DNA from 3 places in the Pseudomonas sp. F3-2 genome. Region 1 is predicted to be linked to each of the others. Evidence: riboswitches for the same ligand, from Rfam matches in the RefSeq annotation. Region 1 holds a riboswitch; each other region holds the start of a gene.
The links. A riboswitch is a leader RNA that binds a small molecule or an ion and turns the genes downstream of it on or off. The one in region 1 is predicted to bind cobalamin.

Region 1 (7,107 bases):
ATGGGCAATGGCTCGTTCACCGCGCCACTCATGACTGCAGGTGCCTTCGCCTTGCTGGGCGCGTTCAGTTACCTGTTCATCGTCGGCAAGATCGAGCCCTTGTCCGTCACGCCGGATCAGACGCCGAGCGTCGACACCAGCACAGTGGCACAACGCATGTGAGCGCGACTGGGCGCGGCAGGCGACTGCCGCACCCACTCGTTGGTCAAAGCAGCGCGCGCAGCAGGTAGAAGACCGCCATGCTGAGGAACAGCGTCAGCAGCACGTTTTTCTTCCAGATCATCACTGCCACTGCGAACAGCCCGGCCAGCAGATAAGGGTTGGTCGGCGCCAGCGTCAGTTCGCCGTCTGGCAGAAAGATGATCGGCGCGCAGATCGCCGTCAGCAGCCCCGGTACGGCAAAGCCGAGGAAATCCCGGACGTTGCGGCTCAACTTCAACGGCAGCCGCGGCTCCAGAAAAAGGTAGCGGTTCATGAACAGGATCGCGCTCATGAACAGAATGACCAGCCACGCCGTCATTGCGTGATCTCCTTGTAACGTTTGCAGACGAACCCTGCACTCATGCCCGCCAGGCCTGAAAGAATCAGCGCCGCTTCGATTTTCAGGTAACTGAACAGCACCGATGTCATCAGCGAAACGGCCACGCACACCGCCGTGGGCAGATTGCGCACGTTCGGCGTGATCAGGGCGATGAAGGTCGCTGCGATGGAGAAATCCAGTCCCAACCGGGACAACCCCGGGATGCTGTTGCCCAGCACGATTCCGGCGCAGGTGAACAGGTTCCACAGCAGGTAGAACGTCAGCCCGACCCCCAGCGCGTACCAGCGGTCGAAGCTGCGCGGGTCGTGGTGACTGGTCATGGCAAACAACTCGTCGGTGAGCAGAAAGCCCATGCCCACCCGCCAGCGCATCGGCAGCGCACTCAGGTGCGCGCGCATGTGCAGACCGTAGAGCAAATGCTGCGAGGTGAGCAGCAGGGTAGTGAGCAGGATCGACAGCATGCTGGTGCCGCTTTTCAGCATGCCGATCGCCACGATCTGCGCGGCGCCGGCGAATACGAATGCCGAAAGCCCCTGGCCTTGCGCGGGCGTCAGCCCGGCGTCGATGGCCAGCGATCCTGCCAGCAAACCCCACGGCGCGCACGCCAGCGACAACGGCAGAATGGCCAGCGCGCCCCGACGATAGGCGTCGCCCCGACCTGAGTGAATCACTTGCACGAATAAAGACTCCTGCTCAAAGCGCGGATTATCGGCGTCCGCCGGCGACTTGTCTGGTACGTTCTTGCAGATCGCGCGGAATATTCAGCAGCTGGCTACTGGCAAACAAAAAAGGCCGAACGCTGGCGAGCGTCTGACCTCGAAAGAAGACCTCACGCGGTTTTTCTGGAGATACGACGATGATCAGTTCACGGAAAAGATGGCTCAACCTGCTGTTTGTGGGTGCTGCGACAGTGTCGATGGGCGCCATGGCGCAGACGTCGGCCTCGGCGCCAATCCTACTGGCGGCGTCCGGTATCGGCGCGGGCGGCGCAGGCGGCTCGACAGGGGGTGGCGCAACAGGTGGCGGCGGTGCGGGTGCAGGCGCGGCAGGCGGTACGGGTTCGTCCACGTCCGGCGCGCGCACTGGCGCAACAGGCACGAACGGCACCAACAGCGGCAACACCAACGCCACCGGTACCAATGGCAGCAACAGCGGCAACACCAACGCGACCGGCACTAATGGCACCAACAGCAGCAATACCAACGCGACCGGCACCAACGGCAGTAACAGTAGCAACACCAACGCCACCGGTACCAACGGTACCAACAGCAGCAACACCAATGCGACCGGGACCAATGGCAGTAACAGCAGCAATACCAACGCCACCGGCACCAATGGCATTAATGTCAATGGCACCGACGCGACCCACACTAACGGCAGCAACAGCAATAACACCACGGCCACGGGCGCCAATGGCGTCAACAACGCCAGTGGTGTGAACAACGGCAATGTCGGCACGACCAATCCGGCGTTGCGTCCCGGCAATGGCACCGGCTCTTCTGCCTCGCCTGCGGTCAACGGCAGCAGCGACTCGATGCAGCAGCAACGCCAGCAAAGTGGCGAGCGAATGATCATGGAGCGCAAAGGCCAGTTCGAGCAGGGCAACTGACCGCGTCGAGTGTGCTCAGATGCAGCGCAGCCGCAGGATCCGCGCGTTGTCGATTGGGTCCGTGAGCCAGTGACCGACGACGCCGAACGTCTCGCGCAGGCGTTCAGGTGTCAGTACTTCAAATGGGGCACCCACCGCGATGAGCCGGCCTTTGTCCATCACGGCCAGACGATCACAGGCCAGCGCCTGATTCAGATCGTGCAGCGCGATCACGGTGGTGACGGGCAAGGTGTGAACCAGCCTGAGAATCGACAGCTGCTGCTGGATGTCCAGATGGTTGGTGGGCTCGTCGAGCAGTAGAACCCTGGGGCATTGAGCCAACGCGCGGGCAATATGCACCCGTTGCTGCTCGCCTCCAGACAGCGTTTGCCAGGCTCGCTGCGTCAGATGATCGAGGCTGACGCTGGCAATGGCCTGCGCAACGATCTGGCCATCGACTTCCCGCCAAGGGCTCAATGCGGACAGCCAGGGCGTACGACCCAGTTCCACGGCTTGCAGTACATTGATCGAATCGCTGGTCTGCGCGTGCTGCTCGACCACCGCCAGCCGTTGCGCGATGTCGCGTCGCGTCAGGCTCGTCAGCCGCTCGCCGTTCAGCCAGACACTCCCCGCCGTAGGCGTCTGAAGGCCTGCCAGCAGCCTGATCAGGGTTGACTTACCCGAACCGTTTGGCCCGACGATGCCGAGGTTTTCTCCTTTTCTGATGCACAGGCTGACGTGGCTCAGCAGCGGCGCGCCATTGATCGTATAACTGAGGTCGTGCGCGGCAAGCGCGCTTTCGGCAAGTGGCAGCGGCGCGTTCATCGTGAGCGGTTTCCGCGGAGCAGGATCAGGGCAAACACCGGCGCACCCACCAACGCGGTGATCACGCCGATGGGCAAGACCTGGCCCTTGATCAGGGTGCGTGAGAGCACGTCGGCGGCAATCAGAAACAGCGCACCGCTCAATGCACTCAAGGGCACCAGTCGAGCGTGACGGACACCCGTCATCATGCGCACTGCGTGGGGAATCACCAGGCCGACGAAACCGATGGAGCCGACAATGGACACCATCACGGCGGTCATCAAAGCCGCCGTCGCGATGAGGATCGCCTGTACCCGATGCACGGGAATGCCCAGCGACGCTGCGGAATCCGCGCCGAAGGTGAAGGCGTCCAGCGAGCGTCGGTGCCAGAGACAGACCAGCAGACCCGCCAGCACCACCGTCACAGCCAGCGTCACCGATGCCCAGCGCACGCCGCTCAGATTGCCGAGCAACCAGAACATGATGCCGCGCGCCTGCTCGGCGCTGGCCGATTTGGTGATCAGGAAGGAGGTCAGGGCGTTGAACAATTGTGAGCCGGCGATGCCTGCGAGAATGATCTGGCCTGTGGCTGTCTGGCCTCGGGACGAGCGCGCCAGCAGCGCGACCAATGCGAAAGCCGCTACCGCGCCGACGAAAGCGCCGGCCGACAATGAGATCGCCCCGGCGCCCAGGCCGATGATCGCGACGAGTACTGCGCCGGTCGAAGCGCCCGCAGAGATGCCCAGCAGGTAGGGATCGGCAAGCGGGTTGCGCAGCAGCGATTGCAGCACGACGCCCGAGACCGCGATACCGGCGCCGCAGGCAGCGGCGACAATGGCGCGGGTCAGGCGGTAATTCCAGATGATGCCTTCATCGATGGCGTCCACCGCATAGCCGGCGGCCCACAGCTTGTTCGCCAGCACCTGGCCGATCACCGGCAGACCGATCGACGTCTCGCCGATCGCCACCCCGGCCATCACCGCCATCAGCAACGCCGCGCTGACCCACGCGCCATGGGCGATGAATCGTCCTGCACTGGAAGGCTTCATTGAACGTCGGTTACCCGGTGCACGGCGTCGCCGAGTTGCTCGATGCCGTCGAACAACCGCACGCTGGATTCCATGGCGCTGGCGTCCATGATGACGATCCGGTTCTGTTTGACCGCCGCCATGTTGCGGGTGACCGGGTCGGATTTCAGAAATGCCAGTTTCTTTTCGTGATCGTCGGCGGGAAAGCGGCGGCGATCCATGCGGGCGATGACCAGAATGTCGGGATTGGCCCGGGCGATGGTTTCCCAGCCCACTGTCGGCCATTCCTCGTCGGAGTCGATGACGTTGCGCATGCCCAGGGTGTCGAGCATGAACGCCGGAATGCCCTTGCGCCCGGCCACATACGGATCGACGTTGATGTCGGGGCTGGAGAACCAGAACACCGCCGACACCTGCTTGCCGTCAGCCTTTCTGGCATGTTCGACGGCCTTCGCCAGCCGCGTCTGATAGCCGGCCACCAACTGCTCGCCACGGGCCTGCACGTCGAAAATCTCGGCCAGCTGGCGAATGCTCTTGTACAGCGTGTCTATCCGGAACGCCTCGAGTCGCGTGCCGTCGGCGCCGACGCGATTGTTCTTGCCCTCGCAGTCGGACGGCAAGATGTAGGTCGGGATCTGCAGGTCATGGAATTGCTCCCGGGTGCCGACGGCGCCCTGTGGCCCGACCATCCACACGAACTGCACCGGCACGAAATCCGGGCGTCTGGCGATCACCGATTCGAAGCCCGGCGCGTTATCGGCCAGACGCTCGATGCCGTCATTGACTGCCTTGTACTGCGGCAGTACCGCGTTGAACCACAACGAGGTCGCCGCGACATGCTCGCCCACGCCCAGGGCGTAGAGCATTTCGGTGGCGGCCTGGCCGATGGTCACGGCCTTGAGCGGCGCGTGAGTGAACGTCAGCGGCACGCCGCAGTTGTCGAGGGTCAGCGGATAACGAGTGGACGTTGCCGGCGCGGGAGTCGCCAGCGCGGCAGTGGACAGTGTCACGGCGGTAAGCAGAAGGGCGAAACGGCGCAGCGGCATGTAGGGCGACTCCAGTGGACCTGTCTGTGGCAGGCGGACACTGGAAAGCACATCCCGTCGCTGCGTGTTCACGCGGCGAAGCATTCAGGCGCAAAACGCGCATGCGGGAGTCCTTCCCGGACGCCCCGCCGGCGAATGAGTGAAGCCTGCCGGCAGGTCTCCTGACTGGCGCGTCGTCGTCCTGTTCCGGCCTTCCCGGGATAACCCAGTGGCAAACATGGAGCAGGGCTCAGCGCCTACAGTTGCGGGGACAGTTCCGTTTGAGCCCGAATGAGGGCTCGCGGATTCCCTATTAATTCCGAGTGGAAACCGGCGGCGGCGATACTAAACGATTCGGCGAGAGCAGGCGAATCATCGTGCGCTCATTTCGCGAAGGGCCAGCCGACGATCTTCTTCGGCCGTGGCGTGGCGTACGTCCTGACCTTGGAGGTGCTCAAGCCCAGGCGCACCAGCGATTCGGCCAGCGCCACCGCCGCAGTCACGCCATCGACCACGGGCACGCCGGTGCGGTCGCGAATCTTCTGGTCCAGACCGGCCATGCCGCCGCAGCCCAGACAGATCACCTCGGCCTTGTCCTGCGCCACCGCGACAGCGGCTTGCTCGACGATCGCCTCAATGGCGCGTTCTGGCTGTTCTTCCAGTTCCAGCACACTCATGCCGCTGGCTCGCACTGACGCGCAGCGCTCGAAGACGCCGGCCAGTTTCAGGCGATCCTCGATCAACGGCACAGTGCGATCCAGCGTGGTGACCACCGAATAACAATGGCCCAGCAGCATCGCGAGGCTGGCGGCCGCTTCCGTGATGTCCACCACCGGCACGTCAAGCAACTCCTGCAGCCCCTCGCGGCCATGCTCGCCATAACCGGCCTGAATTACCGCGTCATAAGGCTGGTCGTAGGACAGCACGCGGTCCATCACGGCGATGGCGGCCAGGTAGCTCTCGAAGTTGCCTTCCACCGATTCGGCGCCGAAGCGCGGGGTCAGACCGACGATTTCAGTGCCCGGTGACGCGACACTGCGGGCTTGCCCGGCGATGGTGTCGGTCATGGACTCGGTGGTGTTGACGTTGACGATCAGAATGCGCATCAGTGAGGCCTCGTGCGGGGGATCTAGGTCGGCCGTCCGGCGGCGACCGATTCACTGGCGAATAATGCATGGCGCCGAAGCGGTCCGTCTTCAGTCTTTTGCCGGCACCGGCGCCTGAGGCGAAATGAAGCCCTGATCGCGCATCGCCTGCCAGAACCCTACTGGCACCTGGGCGTGCAGGGCGGCGACGTCTTCAGCGATCCGGGAAGGGCGGCTGGCCCCCGGAATGACGGCGGCCACCAGCGGGTTGGCGAGGACGAACTGCAATGCTGCCGACTTGATGTCGACCTGATACTGACGGGCGATCTCCTGAATGTGCGCAACCTTGTCGAGCATCGCCTGTGGCGCTTCCTGGTATTCGAAATGCTTGCCGCCCACCAGCACGCCCGAACTGTAAGGGCCGCCGACGACGAACTCGGCGTTGTGCTCCCGCGCCTTGGCGAACAGCCGTTGCAGGGGCTGATCGTGGTCCAGCAGCGAATATCGGCCGGCCAGAAGGAACCCGTCGGGCTGTGCTTCGCTCAGGTCCAGCGTCAGTTCACACGGCTCGACACGGTTGACACCCAGCCCCCACGCCTTGATCACGCCTTCTTCACGCAGGCGGGTGAGGGTGCGGAAGGCCCCTTTGCGAGCGACATTGAAATGCTCGATCCATTCATCACCATGGGCGTCCTGCGCGACGTCGTGGACGAACACGATGTCCAGGCGATCAGTGTTCAGCCGTTTCAGACTGGCCTCGATCGAGCGTAGCGTCGCATCCGCCGAATAGTCAGTGATGATCTTGTTTTTCAGGCCTTCGCTGAACGGGCCGCTCCGGGCTGCGGTGTCGAGTTCGTCAGAAACCAGTCGGCCGACCTTGGTGCTGAGGGTGTATTGGTCTCGCGCATGGTCGGCGAGCGCCTTGCCCAGGCGCTGCTCGGACAGGCCGGCGCCATAGACCGGTGCGGTGTCGAAATAGCGGATGCCTTGATCCCACGCCGATTGCACGGTGGCGGCGGCTTCCTCTTCGCTGATG
Region 2 (7,107 bases), 620 kb from region 1:
GGGATCGATGGCGGTCAGGCACAGCGCCAGCTTCAGGTCGTCAGCGCCGACCACGGCGGCCAGCGGGAAATGCGAGGTGTCGGTCATGGTTGTATCTCGTCGAACGTCGATTGAGTCACTGATCAAAAGTCTTGCGCTGCGCTCACGGAAGGTTGAAGCATCAGCCGTTACCGCGCCGCCAGGCAGCCAGGCTGTCTCCATGGCCGCGAGGTCATCACGTCTCTTCAATATCCAGCAACAGATTCTCCAGCGCCTCTCGGTACTCGCCCGGCTCCTGCCACAAGCCGCGCTGCTGTGCCTCGAGCATGCGCTCGGTCATGTCGCGCAATGCATCGGGATTGTGCTGCTGAATGAACGCCCGCGTGGCCGGATCCAGCAGATAAGCGTCCGCCAACAATGCGTACTGATGGTCGTCTATCAGCTCGGTGGTCGCGTCGAAGGCGAAGAGAAAATCGACCGTTGCCGCCATCTCGAACGCGCCTTTGTAACCATGGCGCTTGACCCCCTCGATCCACTTGGGATTGGCGGCGCGCGAACGCACCACACGATTGAGTTCTTCTTTCAGGGTGCGGATTTTCGGCAGATCGGGCTGACTGTGGTCGCCGTGGTAACTGGCGACCTTCGTGCCGGCAAGGCTCTCGACGGCGGCCAGCATGCCGCCCTGGAACTGGTAGTAGTCGTTGGAATCGAGCAGGTCGTGCTCGCGATTGTCCTGATTCTGCACCACCGCCTGCACCTGGCTCAGCCGCCGAGCGAAACCGTCCCGCGCAGGCGTGCCCTCGTCGTTCGTCCCGTAGGCGTAACCGCCCCAATTGAGGTACACCTCGGCCAGGTCGGCGCGGGTCTGCCACAGACGACCGTCGACCGCGTTCTGCACGCCGGCGCCATAAGCGCCGGGCTTGGCGCCGAAAATACGCCAGCCGGCCTGCTTCGCCGCTTGTTCGGCAGTGACGCCCTCGCGTTCGAGTTGCCGGCGTTCCTCGCGCACCCGGGCCGCCAGCGGGTTCATGTCATCGGGCTCATCGAGCGCAGCCACGGCTTGAACGGCCGCGTCGAACAGCTTGATCAGGTTGGCAAATGCGTCGCGAAAAAACCCGGACACCCGCAATGTCACGTCCACGCGCGGGCGATCCAGCAAGCTCAGCGGCAGGATTTCAAAATCATCCACGCGTTGACTTCCGGTTGCCCAGACCGGACGCACGCCCATCAATGCCATGGCTTGAGCAATGTCATCGCCGCCGGTGCGCATCGTGGCCGTGCCCCAGACCGACAGTCCAAGTTGACGTAAATAATCACCATTGTCCTGTAAGTGTCTCTCCAGCAAGAGATTTGCCAACTTAAAGCCAATTCTCCACGCGGTCATTGTGGGCAGGTTGCGCACGTCCACCGAGAAGAAATTGCGCCCGGTCGGCAGCACGTCCAGCCGACCCCGACTGGGTGCACCGCTCGGGCCGGCCGGCACGAATCGGCCGCTCAAGGCGTCGAGCAGACCACGCATTTCAGCAGGCCCGCACGCATCGAGGCGCGGCGCCACAACCTCTTTAATGGCTTTAACAACTTCGTTTAAATCACTGTTTTTCAACGATATTTTAAAATCTTCACCGGACAACAGTTGTTCAACGAAAGTGGCGGCAAACAGTTCAAGCCGCTCGCGCGTATCGCCAGTCGTGCGCCAAGGGTCTTGGCTCACTTCATGTAATACATGAGGTTTCGCACCGGTCCACGGCTCAGCGAGATTGCAGTCCAGCGGGTCGAATGCCAGTCCCAGGGCGTTGCTCAGCGCACGTAACAGGCTGGCCTGAGCGCCCCGGCCATCGCCGCGGGGCACTCGCAGAATGGCCAGCAAGGTGTCGATGCGCAGACGCCCGCTCGGTGACTCGCCGAACACATGCAAGCCGTCGCGAATCTGCGATTCCTTCAGATCACACAGATACGTGTCCAGACGCGGCAGCCAGATCGCGGCGTCGGCGTCGCTGTCCAGATGCTCGTCCAGCGCCAGCTCGCGATCGATGCGGGTCTCGCGTACCAGCATGAGGATGTCCTTCTGCAACTCCCGCGCGCGCCGGGGATCGAGCAACTGGGCTTCGTAATATTCGTCGGCCAGCAGTTCAAGATGACGCAACGGTCCGTAAGTTTCGGCTCGGGTCAGCGGTGGCATGAGGTGGTCGATGATGACGGCCTGAGTCCGCCGTTTGGCCTGTGCGCCCTCACCTGGATCATTGACGATGAAGGGGTAAATGTTCGGCATCGCGCCAAGGGTTGCGTCCGGCCAGCAGTGTGCCGACAGGCCGACGCCCTTGCCCGGCAGCCATTCAAGATTGCCATGCTTGCCGACGTGGATGACCGCATGGGCGCCGTAACTGCGGCGCAGCCAGAAGTAGAACGCCAGATAGCCATGCGGCGGAACCAGATCAGGGTCGTGATACACCGCGCTGTGATCGACGTTGTAACCGCGTGCCGGCTGAATGCCGACGAAGGTCATGCCAAACCGCAGGCCGGCAACCATCATTCGCCCGTCCCGGCACATCGGATCGTTATCCGGCGTGCCCCAGCGCTCGATTACCGCCGCGCGGTTGGCTTCAGGTAGCGACTGGAATGCCGCCAGATACGCCTCCATCGCCATGCTTTGGTGGCAAGGCCGCTGATCCAGGCTGTCGGGGTCATTGGTCACGCCGCCGAGCAAGGCGTGGATCAGCGCGGTGCCGCTCTGCGGCAGATCCTGGACCGGATATCCCTCGGCCTGCATGGCATTGAGGATGTTCAACGCGGCAGCGGGCGTGTCGAGGCCCACACCGTTGCCGATGCGCCCATCGCGCGTCGGGTAATTGGCCAGAATCAGCGCCACACGTTTGTCGCCGTTGGCAGTACGCGCCAACAGCACCCAGCGCCGCGCCAGCTCAGCGACGAAATCCATCCGCTCGGGATGGGCCCGGTAGCAGACCACGTCTGACTGGCTGCGCTCGCTGTGCCAGGCCAGGTCCTTGAAGCTGATGGGCCGGCTGATGATGCGCCCGTCCAGCTCCGGCAACGCGATATGCATCGCCAGATCCCGCGCCCCCAGACCTTGCTCGCTGGCCTCCCAGGCAGGCTGGTTGTCTTGCGCGCAGATCGCCTGGATCACCGGGATATTGCGCCTGAAAGGCCGCAGGTGCGGTGCTTCCGGACTGGATTGCGCGAATCCGGTGGTGTTGAGGATGACTTCACAGTCCGCTTCATCCAGCCAGTCCTGGACCGCCTCAAGGCAAGCAGGCTCCTTGAGGCTGGCGACGGCGATCGGCAGCGGGTTGAGCCCCTGGGCCTGCAGACGCTGGCAAAACATATCGATGAACCCGGTGTTGGCCGCCTGCAGGTGCGAGCGGTAGAACAAGACCGCCGCCACCGGCTGATCGTCGCGCCAGTCAGCCCGCCAGTCGGCGATTGTTCCGTGGCCATGGCGCGGGTGATAAACCGCCGTGCGCGGCAACGCCTGGGGCTCACTCCAGCCGTAAGGCCGATCCAGCCATCGGCTGGCGAGGTAATTGAACAACTGCAAAGCGTTGTGCTTGCCGCCCTGACGCAGGTAATGCCAGAGCCGATCACAGTCCTGCGCAGGCTCGGTGCTCAGGTCGCTGAGCTCCGGGTCGGGTCGGTCATCGCCCGGCACCAGGATCAGCCTGACCCCGCGCTGCGCCAGTTCGACCAGCCGCTCCACGCCGTAGCGCCAGTAGCCGATGCCGCCGTGCAGGGAAATCAGGATGACCTTGGCATGGCGCAGCACCTGATCGACATAAAGGTCGACCGAGGCGTGATTCTGCACCTGCATCGGATTGGCCAGGCGCAGGCTCGGGTAATCGTCAGGCAGTTGCTGCGCGGTTTGCGCCAGCAACGCCAGGTGTGAATCGCCGCTGCAGAGAATCACCAGTTCGGCGGGGGTCTGCCCCAGGTCAGCGATGCTGTCGTCGGGGACAAAGCCGCCGGGCTGAGTGCGCAGCAGGTGCATGCTTAGCCTTTGATCCCGGACGTCGTGACGGCCGCGCGCAGTTGCGCTTCGAGCACGTGGGCGTCCAGGTCCTGGCCGATCAGCACCAGGTGCGTCAGCCGCTGCTCATCGGCTTTCCAGGCTCGGTCGAAATGCTTGTCGAAACGCGTACCGACGCCTTGCACCAACAGGCGCATCGGTTTGCCGGGAATAGCCGCGAAGCCCTTGACCCGCAGAATGCCGTGCTGCACCACTGCCTGAGTCAGGGCGTCGAGCAACAACGCTTCGTCCGCCTGAGGCAGCGAAATCGAGATCGAGTCGAAGGCATCGTGATCATGATCGTCGTGGTCGTCGCCTTCATGGTGATCGTGGTGGGTCTTGCGGCCGTCGATGTGCAATTCTGACTCGGCGCCCAGTCCCAGCAACACGCTGATCGGCAACTGGCCCTTGCTCGCTTCAATGACCTTCACGGCCGGCGGCAATTCTTCAGCGACTTCCGCGCGCACGGCGGCCAGCGCTTCGGCGGCGATCATGTCGGTCTTGTTGAGAATGACCAGATCGGCACTCGCCAGCTGATCGGCAAACAACTCGTGCAGCGGAGATTCATGATCCAGATTAGGGTCGAGTTTGCGCTGAGCATCAACCTGATCCGGGAACGCGGCGAACGTGCCCGCGGCGACCGCCGGGCTGTCGACCACGGTGATCACGGCGTCGACGGTGCAGGCGTTGCGGATTTCCGGCCACTGAAAGGCCTGAACGAGCGGCTTGGGCAGCGCCAGACCGGATGTCTCGATGAGGATGTGGTCCAGATCGCCGCGTCGCGCGACCAATTCCTGCATCACCGGGAAGAATTCCTCCTGCACCGTGCAGCACAGGCAACCGTTGGCCAATTCGTAGACGCGGCCGTTGGCTTCTTCTTCGGTGCAGCCGATGGTGCATTGCTTGAGGATCTCGCCGTCGATTCCCAGCTCGCCGAATTCGTTGACGATCACGGCAATGCGGCGCCCCTCGGCGTTATCCAGCATGTGACGCAGCAGTGTGGTTTTGCCCGAGCCGAGAAAGCCGGTGACGATGGTGACGGGAAGTTTGGCCAGTGTTTTCATGGGATGCCCTTGGGCTTGCGGCGGGCAGACAGGACGAGCGCTGCGCGTTCCGGACAGGGGCCGGCCCGCGACTCGTTTCGCCACCGGATCACCCCGCCCGGTTGTAGTGAGAATTCCTGGGCGCTGATCAAAGCAGGCCCGAATCGAGGCAGGTCTCCTGGCTTACGGCGGCGGATCGACTGGCGCTATCGTCAGGCGACCGGCATTCATCGCGCCTTCCCGCTCGCGCAGTGGCTGTGCAATGAACATGACCGTTTACAGTTGCGGGGGCAGCTGCGGCATTGACCGCATTCCCTTCTTAGCACCGAACCGCCAAGGCGGCGAAACGGTGAACCTCGAGTGCGCAAGGCTACGCAGTGACCGGGGCAAGGTCAACGAACAAACGTGCGCCTTGTCCGGAGAGACCTTCCCGGCTGAAGCCGGTCCTGTATTCGGTCCACAGCGTAGGACCGGCTTCAGCCGGGATAGCTTTGGTCCAATCCCGAATTCGGTCCACTCTTCCCGTTGGACCGGCGTTAACGACGGTGGCGAACGCTGCAATTGACGGGGCTTCGCCTCCGTGGTCTCCTACACACCTTGTTACGGGTGCCCTTCACAGGGTGAAACGGGAAACCGGTGCGCACAGATCGATGCTGTGCAAGTCCGGCGCTGCCCCCGCAACGGTAAGCGAGTGAAGAGTCAGATCCACTGTGTCGTCAGCGATATGGGAAGGCGATTCTTGCAGGCAGGTCGAAAGGCCCGCCCCTCGCAAGCCCGGAGACCGGCCCGTCAATGACATATGACAAACCCGCGGTGGGCGGGTGCAGTTGCGTTCACGGCTGACGTCCGTCAGTGGTGCGCCCTTGCGCTATCCCGTCGCTGACCACTTCAGAGGGAAGCGCCATGTCGATCAGCACTACCAGCCAGACATCCAGCAACGTCAGCACCCAGACTCAGACCCAACGCCTGACCGCCGCCGTCAGCGCCATGATTCTGGGCGCCTTTCTGGTGTACTTCGCAGGGTTCTCGCACATCGACGCCGTGCACAATGCTGCGCACGACACCCGCCACAGTTCCGCATTTCCTTGCCACTGAGACCTGCCGCCATGTTCAAGCGTATCGCTCACACGGCTGGTTTCACGGGCCTGCTCGCGGCCCTGCTGCTGACCTTGCTGCAGAGTTTCTGGGTTGCGCCGCTGATTCTGCAGGCTGAAACCTACGAGAAAGCCCCGGCCGCCGAGATGCACGAGCATGCCGACGGCGCCATGGCCGGGCATGTTCACGACGAAGAGGCCTGGGAACCTGAAGATGGCTGGCAGCGCGTGCTGTCCACCAGCGGCGGCAATCTGGTGGTCGCCGTGGGCTTTTCGCTGATGCTGGCCGCGCTTTACACCTTGCGCAGCCCGAACAGCGCTCGCCAAGGCGTGCTGTGGGGTTTGGCGGGTTTCGCCGTGTTCGTCCTCGCGCCGACCCTCGGCCTGCCACCGGAATTGCCGGGCACCGCGGCCGCCGATCTCACGCAGCGGCAGATCTGGTGGGTCGGCACCGCCGCTTCGACCGCTGCCGGATTGGCGCTCATCGTGTTCGCCCGCAGCTGGCTGTTGAAAGCCCTGGGCGTCGCCATTCTGGTGGTGCCCCATGTCGTCGGCGCGCCGCAGCCTGAAGTGCATGCTGCACTGGCGCCCGAAGCCCTCGAAGCCCAGTTCAAAGTGGCCTCGTTAGTCACCAATGCGTTGTTCTGGGTCGGCATGGGCGTGATCAGCGCCTGGCTGTTCCGTCGACACGAAGCAGCGTCGACGCAGTCCGGTCTGAATCACGCGGTATGAGTGACGCCGGCAACCGGCCGATCCTTGTGATCGGTCTGGGCTGCCAGCGCGGCTGTCCGGCATCGGTGCTGCAGGGTCTGATCGAGGTGTGCCTGCTGGAACACGGCGTCAGCGTTCGCGACATCAGCGCCCTCGCCTCCATCGACAGCAAATCGAACGAGGCGGGATTGCTGGAACTGGCCGAACATATGCGCCTGCCGCTGATGTTTTTCAGTGCCGATGAACTGAAAATCGTTGAATC
Region 3 (7,107 bases), 1.8 Mb from region 1:
CGCCTCGGCGGTGCGGACGCGCTCTTGCTCCACCTGAGCCTGAATCTGCGCACGCAGCGCGGGGTCGCTGATGCGGATGAACCGCCAAGGCTGCATCAGGCCGACACTCGGTGCCTGGTGAGCCGCTTCCAGCAGTCGCGCCAGCAACGCCGGCGCGATCTCGCCGCCGCAGAAATGACGCATGTCCCGCCGCTCGGCAATCGCACGGTAAACCGCTGCGCGTTCTTCATCGCTGAAAGCCATATCAGTCATGACAAGCCTCCGCAGCGCGCAAGAACGCTGTTTTTCTGTAGGAGCGAGCTTGCTCGCGAAGGCTGCTTGGCAGGCGCTGGATGTGTGGCTGGCTCTCCGGCCCTTTCGCGAGCGAGCTCGCTCCCACAGGGATCGGTGATTCTGCCTTGGCGGGCGCGATGGGGATTGTGGGGGCGCGGTTCATGGCAGGAACAGCGCCGCCATCGCCTGTGGATTGGACGGGAAATAGAAGTGCACGTAAGAGGCGGTCATCCGGCCGTCGCGATACACCGCTTCGGCACCGCGGCCGCCGTTGGGGCTGACGCCGCGCGCAATCGGTGTGAGTTCGGTGCTGGTCAGCGAATGATGATACGTGTGCCCGCGCAGCGTGCCTTCCGGCAGCTCGACCGCCTGCAACGCCAGCGCCGCAAGGCGTTTTTGCATGACCGCCTCGCCGTCGAGCAGACCGACCAGCTCGGCGCGCTGTCCTTCGACGTCGGTCAACGCATTGAGCAGGTACAACATGCCGCCGCATTCGGCCAGCAGCGGCTTGCCTGCCGCATGGTGCGCGCGAATGGCGTTGAGCATCGAAACGTTCTGCCCCAGGGCAACGTGATGCAGTTCCGGATAGCCGCCGGGCAGGTACAGGCTGTCGGCGCTCGGCAGGTGCTGATCGCGGATCGGCGAGAAAAATGACAACTCGGCCCCCATCGCGCGCAGCAGGTCGAGGCTGGCGCCGTAGGTGAACGCGAACGCCTCATCGTGGGCAACGGCGATGCGAACGCCCGCCAACAAAGGTTGCGCCGGGGTGATATCAGGCGCCGAAAAACTCACCGGAGGCGGCAGCGTTGCATCGCACGTACTGGCCAGCGCATCGGCGGCGACATCCAGACGCAGGTCGAGGTCGTTCAACTCGCTCGCCTGAACCAATCCCAGATGGCGGCTGGGCAGCTCGATCCCGGTCTCTCGCGACAACGCCCCGTACCAACGCAGGCCTTCCGTGAGGCTGCCTTCGAGCAGTTGCGCATGGCGCACAGTGCCGACCCGATTAGCCAGCACGCCGGCGAAAGGCAGGTCCGGTTGATAGCGGGCCAGCCCGAGCGCCAACGCGCCAAAGGTCTGAGCCATCGCCGTGCCATCGATGACACCGAGCACCGGCACACCAAACCGTCGCGCCAGGTCGGCGCTGGACGGCGTGCCATCGAACAGCCCCATGACGCCTTCGATGAGGATCAGGTCCGCCTCGGCGGCCGCTTCCCATAACAGGCGGCGACTTTCTTGCTCGCCCACCATCCACATGTCCAGCTGATACACCGGATGACCACTGGCGCGCTCCAGAATCATGGGGTCGAGAAAGTCGGGGCCGCATTTGAAGACGCGCACCTGGCGCCCCTGATTGCGATGCAACCGGGCGAGCGCTGCGGTGACCGTAGTCTTGCCCTGACCGGACGCAGGCGCTGCGATCAATACGGCCGGGCAGTGCCGGGGTTCACGCTCACTCACAATTCAATGCCCTTCTGCGCCTTGATGCCGGCGTGAAACGCATGCTTGATCACGCCGATTTCCGACACCGTATCGGACAGATCGATGAGCTCCTGTTTCGCGCCCCGGCCGGTGATCACCACGTGTTGCATGGGCGGACGGGCTTGCAGGTCGCTCAGCACACGCTCAAGGTCGAGGTATCCATGCTTCAGGGCGATGTTCAGCTCATCGAGAATCACCAGGCCGATGGTCGGGTCGCGAAGCATTTCCTGAGTCACTGCCCAGGCGGCCTCGGCAGCCGCGATGTCACGCTGGCGGTCCTGGGTCTCCCAAGTGAACCCCTCGCCCATCACGTGATAGCGCACCTGCTCGGGAAAACGGCGGAAAAACAGCTCTTCGCCCGTGCTGTTACGACCCTTGATGAACTGCACCACGCCGCACTGCATGCCGTGGCCCATGGCGCGTGCGAGCATGCCGAAAGCGGAGCTGCTTTTGCCTTTGCCGTTGCCAGTCAGAACCAGCAACAGTCCGCATTCATTGGGTGCGCTGGCAATGCGCTCGTCCATCACTGCTTTTTTGCGCAGCATGCGCGCCAGGTGGCGTTCGTCACGTTCGGGGGATTCGCTCATCTCAGCTCTCCGCTTGAGGGCAGGTGTGGCAAACGGAGGGCGCAGGCAAAGACTGACAGCACGCGTCGTCACCTCGATGGGCACGCGCCTGCGCAGAGCATCGCCCTCCGTGATGCTGTTGAATGGATCAGGCCGGTCTCCGGACTCATGAGTGGCGACACACAATCTGTCGCCTCAAGCCGCGCGCCTTCCCATGTTCGCTGAACACAGTGGCATCGTGCGTGGCATTTGCTCATTTACCGTTGCGGAGGCAGCGCCGGGATAGAGCATGAAGGCGCTCGCACCGGCTTCCCTGTTTCACCCTGTCGCCCGCGAGCGGCCCAAGGCACCTGAAACAATCGGCGAAGGTTAGAGGGTTGACTAAAGAGCGTCAATCGACTCGGCATCCGCCGCGCCGGTTGAACCCCGCGCACAGGCGCGCCTCTACTCATAGACATGCGCTTGCATGACTGCCATGAAAGGGAGATCGATCATGTTCACGCTCAGGCCCCATGCTGTGGTTTTACTGATAGTTGCAGGCGGCCTCGCCGCTTGTGGCGAGTCGTCCCGATTGCAGGTGTCCGACGGGACGGGGCCATCACCCCGCCTGCCAGAGCCGAACAAGACCTTGATCCCCACCGTCAACATCGCCCCGGCCGTCGGCTGGCCAGCCGGTGCCAAGCCCGCCGCGGCACCCGGGACACAAGTGGCGGCGTTCGCGGAGAACCTCGATCACCCGCGCTGGCTGTACGTGCTGCCCAACGGTGATGTGCTGGTCGCCGAAACCAACGAGCCGCCCAAACCCGACGATGGCAAGGGCATCCGTGGCTGGGTGATGAAAAAAGTCATGGGCCGCGCAGGCGCAGGTGTCCCGAGCGCCAACCGAATCACCCTGTTGCGCGACAACGACCACGATGGCGTCGCGGAGACCCGCACCGTGTTCATCGATCATCTGAATTCACCATTCGGCATGACGCTGGTCGGCAACAATTTTTACGTGGCGGACACCGATCGCCTGCTGCGCTTCAACTACGTCCCCGGCGAGACATCGATCAAGGGCGAGCCGCTGAAAGTCACCGACCTGCCTGGGGGTACGCTGAATCATCACTGGACCAAAAACGTGATCGCCAGCAAAGACGGCAGCAAGCTGTACGTGACCGTTGGCTCCAACAGTAACGTGGCGGAAAACGGTCTGGACGCCGAAAAAGGCCGCGCAGCGATCTGGGAGGTGGATGCCGCGACGGGTAACCACCGGATTTTCGCCTCAGGATTGCGCAACCCCAACGGCATGGACTGGGAACCGCACACCGGCAAGCTGTGGACGGCAGTCAACGAACGTGACGAAATCGGCAGCGACCTGGTGCCCGACTACGTGACGTCGGTGCAGGACGGTGCGTTCTACGGCTGGCCGTTCAGTTACTACGGCCAGCATGTGGATGTGCGGGTCACGCCGCAGAATCCAGAGCTGGTGCAGAAGGCCATCGCGCCTGATTTCGCCGTCGGCCCGCACACAGCCTCGCTCGGCCTGGCGTTCGCTGACGGGAAATCCTTGCCCGCGCCGTTCAATGAAGGGCTGTTCGTCGGGCAACATGGCTCATGGAACCGCAAACCGCACAGTGGTTATAAAGTCCTGTTCGTTCCCTTTAAGGACGGCAAGCCGAGCGGTACACCGGTCGACCTGCTGACCGGCTTTCTGAATGCGGACGAAAAAGCGCAGGGCCGGCCGGTGGGAGTGGTCAACGACAATAAGGGCGGCGTGTTGGTGGCCGATGACGTCGGCAACAAGATCTGGCGCGTGACAGCCGCGCGCACGGCGCAGGCTTCCAATTGACATCAGACCTGTAGGAGCGCGCTTGCCCGCGATGGCGGTATGTCCGGACCGGAAATATCGACTGACACGCCGCAATCGCGGGCAAGCGCGCTCCTACAAGGTAGGCGGAGGGTCAGACACTTGAGTGTCACATGACACACCGCGATCGCCAGCAAGCTGGCTCCCACAGGAATCGCGTAACTACTGGCGGGCGAGGTTCGAGGGCTGAATCACGCGCTTTGCGTTCAGCCAGGCTTTCTGCCAATACGGTTTGTCGAGGCTGTCCAGCTTGACCGTGCCGCCGGTGGCTGGCGCATGCACGAAGCGCCCTTCTCCCACGTAAATCCCGGCATGGCTGACATTCGACCCGCCGCCGGTGGCGAAAAACACCAGATCGCCGGTCTGCAGCTCGCTGCGATCGATGTTCGGCCCGCGCAGATTGATCATGTCACGCGTCGAGCGTGGCAGCGTGATTCCCGCCGCGCCCTGATACACGTAGCCGATCAGGCCGCTGCAATCGAACCCCGAATCCGGCGTATTGCCGCCCCAGCGATACGGCGTGCCGACGAGCCCGATGGCACGTAGCAAAACGTCATCTGCAAGAGGAGAAGAAAACTGCGCGGGAGCGGAAACGACAGGCCTGGAAACGACCTTTGGAGGGGATGGCGGTGGATTGCTGGAACAAGCGGCCAGCAATGCAGCCATTGAAGCAACAGCCAGGCGAACCGTAAACGACATAAACACAACAACCTTTGCGGGATGCGGCTTACTTTGCCGGGAGCCGGCGTTGCGTGCAATCAGGGATTCCCCGGTTGCACGCCAAAGCAGGGGGTGCTGCGGGCCCTGCTACCGGTGTTGGCGCTTGATTGTAGTCGAGGTCATGGCGGTCGTGGTTTCTGGAACCTTGGAAGGTGCCATGGCCAGCGCGCGCTTGGCTTCGATGAACGTCCGGGCCCAGTAGGCGTCGTCAAGACTGTCTACACGGACACCGCCACTGCGACGACTGCTGGAATGAATGAACTGATCATCCCCCAGGTAAATGCCCGCGTGGCTGACGCGACCGCGACCGGCCGTGCTGAAGAACAGCAGATCGCCAGGCTTGAGGTCGTTGCGTTTGACCAGAGGCGCGTCGATGTTGATCATTTCACGAGAAGAACGAGGCAGGCTCATGCCGGCTTCTTCGCGGAACAGATAGCCGATGAAACCGCTGCAGTCGAAACCGGAAGTGGTCGAGGTACCGCCGAAACGATAGCGGGTCCCTATCAGCGACTTGCCGCGTTCCAGGATGCTGTCGGCCAGAACCGGCAACTGGTACGGCTTGTTGTCGGAGAACTGGGCCAGCTCATCTTCGGTGGCGATCTCGTCGTCCAGCACGGAAGAAGAATAATCAGCACGCTTGGCGGCGGTCTGTGCGGTTGCGGAGTCCTTAAATTGCGGGCTCTGCGACTGTTGTTGCGACGCTGGCATCTGGGCCGCGCAGCCGAACAACAGCGAAACGAGTGCGAGAGGCACGAGGGGTGCGAAGCGATTTAGCATGGGCACGACCGTGGCTAATATGTAAAGAAGCCGAGACTATGCCTTCTATCGTCATCATTTGCAAATTCAATCGAAACAAATGTGACTTACGATGTCCTCCATCACATCTAAGGCTCTACACCTCAGAAACGCATCCATGTGATCGGAGTGATCGGTGGGCGACGGGTTTATCTCGGCGGTAAAGCCTCCCGTGACCCTCGTGCGCAACATCGGCTCGTGAATATACGGGAAGCTGGCGGTGGTTCCAATGCTGAGTACAGCATCAAAGCCTTTTGCCATCTCTTCGTACAGCATTTTCAATGCCAGCTCTGGCAGCATTTCTTCGAACAAGACGACCGGCGGCCTCAGGACGCCGTGGCATTGCGCGCATAGCGGTGGCAGCGGTCGCTCTAGATGGGCACTCAGCTGCGGATCCTCCGCCCCGCAGGACTGGCAATACAGCGGTGCCATCTGCCCATGAATTTCGATAAGCCGTTCCGGTGGGCTGCCCGCGGCACGATGATAACCGTCAACATTTTGTGTCAGCACCCAGCATTCGGGCTTGTACCGCTGCAATTGTGCGATGGCATAGTGCGCCGCATTGGGTTGCCCGGCCAGGCAAGCGCTGCCTAATTGGGCAATGTACTTCCAGCACAACGCAGGATCACGTCGCAGCATCGGCCCGGATAACGCCATTTCGATCGGCAGGCCGTCGTGGGTCTGGCCATTATAAAGACCGCCGACACCCCGATAGGTCGGCAGACCGGAATCGGCGGATAACCCCGCGCCGGTGATGATCAGAATTCTTCTGGCGTGACGCAGAGCCGCTGCGGTTTGCAGCACGAGGGTCGGATCGACCTCCGTCTGGCTCACCAGCCGAGCGTCTCTTTAAGGAAAGGAATGGTCAACTTGCGCTGCGCCTGAAGCGAGGCCTGATCGAGCTGTTCGAGCAGGTCGAACAGCGCGCTCATGCTCCGCGTACCGCGGGTCAGGATGAAATGGCCGACTTCATCGGTCAGGTGCAGCCCACGCCGGGAGGCACGCAATTGCAGGGCGCGGAGCTTCTCTTCATCCGACAGCAGACGCATCTGGAACACCAGCGCCATGGTCAGTCGGGATTTGAGATCGGCCAGTTTGACCGGCAGTTCGCGAGGAGAACAGGACGCTGCGATCAGCAGGCGCCGGCCACTGTCGCGCAAGCGGTTGAACAGGTGAAACAGGGCTTCTTCCCACTCCGGCTTGCCGACCACGGCCTGCAGATCGTCCAGACAGACCAGTTCGTACTGCTCCAGGTGGTCGAACAGCTCGACGCCTTCATCAATCACTTCAGCCATCGGCAGGTACACCGCTGGCTCGCCCAGTTGCTCAAAGCGCAGACACGCGGCCTGCAACAGGTGCGTGCGCCCTACTCCGTGCTTGCCCCAGAGATAGATGAGGCTTTCGGTCCACCCGGCGTCGGCT

Region 2: linked by a shared signal. The riboswitch ahead of cobW (cobalamin biosynthesis protein CobW) and the one ahead of AAGQ88_RS15240 (ABC transporter substrate-binding protein) in region 1 are both predicted to bind cobalamin.
Region 3: linked by a shared signal. The riboswitch ahead of cobO (cob(I)yrinic acid a,c-diamide adenosyltransferase) and the one ahead of AAGQ88_RS15240 (ABC transporter substrate-binding protein) in region 1 are both predicted to bind cobalamin.

Annotation. Positions count from the first base shown of each region.
Region 1 covers NZ_CP152388.1:3,331,077-3,338,183, reverse strand. Annotated here, with positions in the region: gene AAGQ88_RS15270 (MFS transporter) at 1-162, shown strand, start outside; gene AAGQ88_RS15265 (AzlD domain-containing protein) at 206-520, opposite strand; gene AAGQ88_RS15260 (AzlC family ABC transporter permease) at 517-1,212, opposite strand; gene AAGQ88_RS15255 (hypothetical protein) at 1,398-2,150, shown strand; gene AAGQ88_RS15250 (ABC transporter ATP-binding protein) at 2,166-2,954, opposite strand; gene AAGQ88_RS15245 (iron chelate uptake ABC transporter family permease subunit) at 2,951-3,982, opposite strand; gene AAGQ88_RS15240 (ABC transporter substrate-binding protein) at 3,979-5,007, opposite strand; cobalamin riboswitch at 5,141-5,336, opposite strand; gene AAGQ88_RS15235 (aspartate/glutamate racemase family protein) at 5,370-6,092, opposite strand; gene AAGQ88_RS15230 (aldo/keto reductase) at 6,183-7,107, opposite strand, start outside.
Region 2 covers NZ_CP152388.1:2,713,198-2,720,304, reverse strand. Annotated here, with positions in the region: gene AAGQ88_RS12545 (ATP-binding protein) at 1-87, opposite strand, end outside; gene cobN (cobaltochelatase subunit CobN) at 215-3,979, opposite strand; gene cobW (cobalamin biosynthesis protein CobW) at 3,982-5,061, opposite strand; cobalamin riboswitch at 5,191-5,414, opposite strand; cobalamin riboswitch at 5,628-5,845, shown strand; gene AAGQ88_RS12530 (CbtB-domain containing protein) at 5,944-6,135, shown strand; gene AAGQ88_RS12525 (CbtA family protein) at 6,147-6,866, shown strand; gene AAGQ88_RS12520 (cobalamin biosynthesis protein) at 6,863-7,107, shown strand, end outside.
Region 3 covers NZ_CP152388.1:1,486,697-1,493,803, reverse strand. Annotated here, with positions in the region: gene bluB (5,6-dimethylbenzimidazole synthase) at 1-252, opposite strand, end outside; gene AAGQ88_RS06820 (cobyrinate a,c-diamide synthase) at 433-1,734, opposite strand; gene cobO (cob(I)yrinic acid a,c-diamide adenosyltransferase) at 1,731-2,342, opposite strand; cobalamin riboswitch at 2,455-2,690, opposite strand; gene AAGQ88_RS06810 (sorbosone dehydrogenase family protein) at 2,815-4,152, shown strand; gene AAGQ88_RS06805 (C40 family peptidase) at 4,333-4,869, opposite strand; gene AAGQ88_RS06800 (C40 family peptidase) at 4,978-5,667, opposite strand; gene AAGQ88_RS06795 (NAD-dependent deacylase) at 5,734-6,519, opposite strand; gene hda (DnaA regulatory inactivator Hda) at 6,516-7,107, opposite strand, start outside.